One region of the Litoribrevibacter euphylliae genome, then DNA from elsewhere that is predicted to be linked to it. Evidence: predicted binding sites of a transcription regulator. Region 1 holds the regulator's gene; each other region holds the start of a gene.

Region 1 (2,271 bases):
AAGCAACATCATACGAAATAAAAACGTACGTAATCTTGCTGCCATTATGATGATCCTGATGGGCGCTTGGATTATCTGGGGCAACAGTCAGCACTTACTTGGTCACGGTGATCATTCGAGCCATAACAACCATATGAACCATAGTAGCCATTCAAACCACGGTGACCATACAAACCATAGTGACCATGAAAATCATGATTCCAGCAACACCAGTAATCATGAAGGCCATTCGATGCATGACCACAGTGCCATGCAAACGGAATCACAGGTAGATCACTCTACGATGGATCACTCTCAAATGGATCACTCCGGTATGAACCGCTCACAGATGGATCATACTGATATGTCGTCAGACACTAGGAAACAGGATCACTCTCATATGGATCATTCAGAGATGGACCACTCTAAAATGAACCACTGAGTATTTAAAACTACATCACTTAGTAACACCTATACTGTAGATTATTAAGGTAGGGATTTATCACGTTAGAACGAAGCCATATCACATGCTGACCTTTTGGTTACTTTTCTGTAAACGCACCATAAACGTGCTTTAAAGAATGGAGAAGCTGTGATATAAATTGGCAAACTTAATCGGACACTGAACTATGCCTCAGAACAAATTTTCCAGCGTCAAAGGATGCGGTACCGCAGTTAGCTGCCAGGATTGCTCCCTAAGCTCACTTTGTCTACCACTGTCACTTCACGAACAAGACATTGACCGTTTAGACGCCATCATCAAACGAGGACGACCGTACCAAAAGGGTCAGACCCTATGGCGCCAAGGTGACGATTTTCACTCAGTTCTAGCCATCCGTTCAGGCAGCGTGAAGAGTTTTATTACCAGCCCGTCCGGTGAAGAACAAATTGTCGGTTTCCATTTTGCCGGTGAAATGATTGGCCTTAACGGACTATTCAATAAGAAATATCCAATTACTACCGTTGCACTAGAGACAACCACGGTATGTGATATTCCATACGACAGTTTGGATGCACTTGCTGATGATCTCCCCGAACTTAGAGATCAGGTTCTTCAGAGCATGAGCCAAGAAATTTCCGAAGACCAGCAAATGATGTTACTGCTTAGTAAGAAAACATCCGAACAACGCTTGGCTACCTTCTTGGTGTCTGTATCGGAACGTTTCCATCGTCGTGGTTATTCTGCATCTCGTTTCCGTTTGACCATGTCCAGAAACGATCTAGGTAACTTCCTTGGTCTTGCGGTAGAAACCGTTAGCCGTATTTTCAGTAAGTTCCAGCAAAAAGAACTTATTCGCTTCCTAGACAGCAGCCGTGATATTGAACTGATTGATATCGCAGGCCTATACGAACTGGCAGACCTTCAAGACGGTACCGCCAGCGCATGTGGCAAGCGAGTCGTCGGCTAATATATTTTCTTTCATTAACCAAAAGGCCCAGCAAATGCTGGGCCTTTTGGTTTCTGTGATTACATCATTAACTGGTAACAGGTTCCGTTACGACTTCATAACAAGGTACGTATTTACTACCCGGTAATTTCATACGTTTTTGATGAACAAACGAAGCCAGCAAAGTATCCAACTTCTTCATCAAATTAGATTCACCGTGCAATTTAAACGGACCGTACTTATGGATTTCAGAAATCCCCTGCTCCTTTACATTACCCGCCACAATTCCAGACATCGCTCGTCGTAATTGAGAGGCCAATATGTGCGGTGGCAAATCGGTATCCAAACTCAATTCCGACATGGTTTTGTGAGTTGGAGTAAAAGGCTCCTGAAAAATAGAATCGATTTCTAGCATCCAATTAAAATAGTATGCATCTTTACGATCCTTTCGGTTTGCCTTCACTTCAGACATGCGCGAACGCAACTCAATTGCGACTTTTTCCGGGTCATCAATGATGATCTCATAAAGCGCTTGCGCCTCAGGCCCTAAGGTATCGCCAATAAACGCGTCTATTTGCTGAAAATAATCCGCCGACTCTTTCGGAGCAGTGAAATAAACAGGAATCTCAGCACCGTGCTTATTCCCCATTAAGACACCAAGCAGATACAAAATTTCTTCTGCGGTGCCAGCACCACCAGGAAAGACCACAATACCGTGCCCTAACCTAACGAACGCCTCTAAACGTTTTTCGATATCAGGGAGAATAATTAATTCATTTACGATTGGATTAGGTGATTCCGCTGCTATGATGCCCGGCTCGGTTAGCCCAATGTAGCGAGGGTGTTTTATCCGCTGTTTTACATGCGCCACACTGGCGCCTTTCATTGGCCCCTTCATTGCGCC
Region 2 (2,271 bases), on a different contig from region 1:
GAAGTGGGTGGTGATATAACTGAGAATTATGGTGGGGAAGGGACTGCTGAGGACTACTTCAAATTAGCTGCACTTGATCCGCAGAGCGCAACAAATGTCACCGTCGCGAATAATGTGACGAACAGGAATCCGACATTAGCCTTTGATCCAAGCATTTCTTCTGCTCTGATTACAGAAGCTGACGATTATGATGGTGATGCAGTCATTACCTTCAGTGGCTTCTTATTTTCTTATCAAAGAGAAGATAATCAGGTTGGTTCCAGTGATGCATTATTGTTTGGTGATGCGGGGGATATGCCGTTCGAGGCTAATCTGGACTGGATTTTGGACAAGGGGCAGTTAACTGATTTGGATGGAGCCTGTTTGAACAATCCGAGCTTATGTGAAGATTACACTATTGCGAATCTGACCGGGACTGAAATTCGCTACGGTCGTGCCTGGATCGGCAATAATTCAGGGTCTGAGTTGGTGCCTTTGGAGCTGGTACTAAGGACTGAATATTGGTCGGAAGTGTCTGCCGCTAATAATCGCTATGCTTTTGTCGTTAATACGGATGATTCGTGCTCTGATGATGTGTGGTCTGATACTGATCTGTCCTTGGATCAATACACAGGCAAACTCAATCCTGGCTCTCCGGGCGATGTCAGTGCCAGTTTGGGAGTTTTCGATCAGGGGCAGGGTATTATTCGGTTAAATAAACCTACCCAGCCGAATCAAGGCCCGGGGCAAGGCAATGAAGGCAGTGTTAATGTCACTTTGGATGTGGAGGATTGGCTAAAGTACGATTTCTTAATCCAAACCCCTACTAACATTCCGAATGAAAACCCGGTGGGAACCGGCACCTTCGGCATTTTTTCCGGTCGCGAGCCGGTGTTTTATTTAAGAGAAAGTTACCGTTAGTACCTTTTACAGTAGACTGGTGATCTACTTTTGTTTTTAACTCAGTTCCAGTGATGTGTATCAAAACCTTCCAAGGCGTTGTGGTCTAATCTGACCTCATATTGTTAGGAGGTTGTCGATGGCTTTAACACTTGTCTATGACATTGGTAACAAGCGTTATATTAATCTGACCAATGCTTGCACTTTAGAATGCCAGTTCTGCCCCAAGCATAACGGTTCGACTCAGGTTCATGAGTTTGATCTTCACATCAAAAAGCAGCCGAGTACTTCCGACATTATTATTGAGTTAGGCGATTTGTCGAAGGTTGAAGAGGTCGTCTTCTGCGGTTTCGGTGAATCAACGCTGCGCTTGTTGCCTTTGCTTGAGATCGCAGCGTATGTGAAAGCTCAAGGTGTTCCAGTTAGAGTAAATACCGATGGGTTGGGCAATCTGGTTCATCAGCGAAATATCCTGCCGGACTTAGCCTCAGTGGTGGATGCGCTGTCGATTTCTTTGAACGCCCAGAACGAAGCTGTCTATAACCGTCATTGTCATCCTAAGAAGCCGGGTGCTTATCAAGCGGTTCGAGACTTTATAGAGTTGGCTCCGAAATACATTCAGAAAGTGGAAGTGTCTGCCATTGATGGTTTGGAGGATGTGGATGTTGTTGAGTGCCAGCGAATAGCCGAAGCGTCAGGTGCGAAATTTAAGAGGCGAGTGTTGGATGTAGTAGGCTAGACGAAGAGGGTAGATGAACTAGATCAGAGTAGCCCTGACTATTAGAGAGAAAAAGCCGATCCATGATGGATCGGCTTTTTAGGTTCTACTTATTACTTAGTGTTCATCGTCGTCATCAGGATGATCTTTGGTCTCTAACTCCAACTCTTTAATTTTACGAGTCAGAGTATTGCGACCCCAGCCAAGCAGAATAGAGGCATCACGTTTACGGCCTGCCGTGTGCTTTAACGCGGTTTCAATCATGATGCGTTCAAACGTAGGAACCGCATCATCGAGGACGCCTTTCTTACCTTTTGACAGTTCCTGATCCGCCCAGTTTCTAAGTGCGGCTTCCCAGTTGCTGGTGGAGGTTTGAACTTCTTGCTCATCTAACAGCTCAGGAGGAAGATCACCGATATGAACTTCACGGCCTGACGCCATAACCGTTAGCCAGCGACAGGTGTTTTCTAGCTGACGAACGTTACCATTCCACGGTAAACCGGCCATGTACTCAACGGCTTCTTCGGTAAGCAGCTTGGCTTCAACGTTCAATTCGGTTGCTGCTTTTTGTAGGAAGAATTCAGCCAGCTTCGGAATGTCTTCGCGACGATCTGCCAACTTCGGAATATGGATGCGAATGACGTTTAAACGGTGGAATAAATCCTCACGGAACT
Region 3 (2,271 bases), on a different contig from region 1:
ATTGATGAGTGATGCCCTCAAAACCACCATTGAAGACGGTGATTTTGATTGCCTGATTAATCGCAAGGTAAAAATCAATGTAGTGGATGCCAACTATCAATTTTGTATTGGTTTAAATGCCAGGCAGGAACTTCAGGTTTCAACGGCTCATCATTTGACTCTAGAACCTGATACAGAGATCAAACTGGACAGCGATGCCATCATCAAGATTCTGACCAAACAAGTGGACCCGGACACCCTCTTTTTCCAACGACGTTTAGTGATTCTTGGAGATATGGATTTAGGGCACGAAGTTAAAAACACCCTGGACGCGATTGAACATGATTCACTTCCCAAGCTCGCCCAATGGCTAATGAATAACCTAATGCCAAAAGTTGCTCAGGTTCAAACCTGGGGGCAAGATTTGGCGGAAGCAATTCAGTATCGGGAATCGCTGCAAATAAAAGGTTGATGAAAGCGAACCAGATAGATACTTAATAACAGAAACGGGAGGCATGTTCCTACCTCCCTCTTTCAACAATCACCGCCACCCCCGCAGTCTCCGCCTCCACCCCAGAAGCCACCACCATCGCCGGAACCACCATGACCACCGGGGCCACCATCCGTACCCAGTAACTTTCCTAGCCCGATGAACACGAACACTACGCATACGATGGGCGAAATTAGGTTATAAAACGTTTGCTCTGAATTCAGATCTGTCAGATATCCAAAGCCTAAAACACCTAACCAAATTAACCACCAAGGCATATTACACCTCTACGAGCCTCGATATTTCGCAACCACGAAATAGCGTCACCAAATAAGACATCAAGAAACCAGTCCTTATTCTTAATATAGCGTTTGCATTGATATAGCTCATCTTCATTAAATATATTTCTGAGTATTTTAGTCAACTATAGAAGAATCACTGATGGCACGGATTCTGCCATTCATTAGGTATGAAGAATAGGTAAACCGATAGGCAGCAATGCGATTGGATCTAATGATCGATTGTTACTCAGTACCGCATAAGGACGCAGGTGTAAAAAACAATGAACACACAAGCAAGCACACTCGCCACCATACCCTCGAATAATGAGGCCGAAGAAGCTTATGAGGCTCCACCAACCTTTGACCCTAAACGTATTCCAGGGAACCCCGCCATCTGGGTTGGAATATTTTCAGAAATGACAGAGTTCGCGATTTTCTTCGTGATCTACTTTATTGCTCGAGCACATTACCCGGAGGAGTTTCTCAACGGGCCGTTAGAACTGCACACCACCGCAGGTACAATAAATACCTTGGTTTTGATCAGCAGCAGTTACTTCGCGGTTAAAGGTATTTTTGCATTAAGAAATGGAAATCCACACGCCTCTATGCGCTGGCTCTGGATGACCGTCGGTTGTGGGCTGATTTATTTAGCCGTGAAGTATTGGGAATACCAATGGAATATGGATCGAGGCATTGAAACGAACACCAATAACTTCTTCGCGATCTATTACTACACCACCTTTAACCACATGCTGCATGTTGGCTGGGGCAGCGGCGGAATTGTCTGGGCCATATATCAAATCAAGACCGGTGCTTTTGATGCCAACAACCATACAGGATTAATCGCCGCCGCCTGCTATTGGCACATGATTGATTTAGCCTGGATTCTAATTTTCCCATTGCTTTACGTGTTGCGTTAAGAAGGAGTTGGCCATGAACACAGAAGTAAAAAATGAAGCTAACAAGAACAAACCAGCCACGCATTCCATCAAACATTCCACTAAGCATTTGGATCGCCTTTGGCTGGTAATGATTGCTATCACTTTAACCAATGCTTTAATCGCGGAACAGGCCAAACCCAGCGCGGCAATTGCAGTTCTAATTTGCGGGATGATCGTGATCAAAGCGCGTCTGGTAATCGACTACTTTATGGAGTTAAAAGAGGCGTCCCCCTACATCTATTATCTGATGAACGCCTACTTTTACATCTTCCCGTTAGTTGCGTTACTCGTCTGGCTCTACCCTGAACCACTTGCCGAGCTAACGCGCTTGAGCCGTTTCTGATGCCTTACGTAGGAGCCTGATATAAGACACTAAATGTCTACAAGGACGTTAAATCCGCCAAAGATCAAACGCTTACCATCGAATGGCATGGGGTTCTGATTCGGGTCACAGATGGGATCTTTCATGAATTTAGCCATGCCTTCATCACGTACTTGTTTTGAAGGCCACATAATCCATGAGAACACCACGGTTTCATTTTCCTTGCACTTAACGGCCATAGGAAAAGATGTCACTTCC

The links. The regulator FNR, encoded in region 1, switches genes on or off when oxygen is low (the NO sensors DNR and NnrR bind a similar motif). The targets are predictions, from matches to a motif close to TTGATNTANATCAA.
Region 2: a site for FNR is predicted at 951-964, ahead of ACFOEK_RS15070 (TatD family nuclease-associated radical SAM protein). Genes of this name have one in related genera too.
Region 3: a site for FNR is predicted at 846-859, ahead of ACFOEK_RS19735 (cytochrome c oxidase subunit 3 family protein). Genes of this name have one in related genera too.

What each region holds. Positions count from the first base shown of each region.
Region 1 is NZ_JBHRSZ010000004.1:313,238-315,508, reverse strand. Features, by position in the region: gene ACFOEK_RS08890 (sulfite exporter TauE/SafE family protein) at 1-421, shown strand, start outside; gene fnr (fumarate/nitrate reduction transcriptional regulator Fnr) at 609-1,388, shown strand; gene ppnN (nucleotide 5'-monophosphate nucleosidase PpnN) at 1,456-2,271, opposite strand, start outside.
Region 2 is NZ_JBHRSZ010000006.1:236,252-238,522, forward strand. Features, by position in the region: gene ACFOEK_RS15065 (DUF6701 domain-containing protein) at 1-900, shown strand, start outside; gene ACFOEK_RS15070 (TatD family nuclease-associated radical SAM protein) at 1,019-1,618, shown strand; gene glnG (nitrogen regulation protein NR(I)) at 1,715-2,271, opposite strand, start outside.
Region 3 is NZ_JBHRSZ010000009.1:115,591-117,861, forward strand. Features, by position in the region: gene ubiT (ubiquinone anaerobic biosynthesis accessory factor UbiT) at 1-451, shown strand, start outside; gene ACFOEK_RS19730 (hypothetical protein) at 514-747, opposite strand; gene ACFOEK_RS19735 (cytochrome c oxidase subunit 3 family protein) at 1,032-1,670, shown strand; gene ACFOEK_RS19740 (cytochrome C oxidase subunit IV family protein) at 1,684-2,034, shown strand; gene ACFOEK_RS19745 (DUF1428 domain-containing protein) at 2,064-2,271, opposite strand, start outside.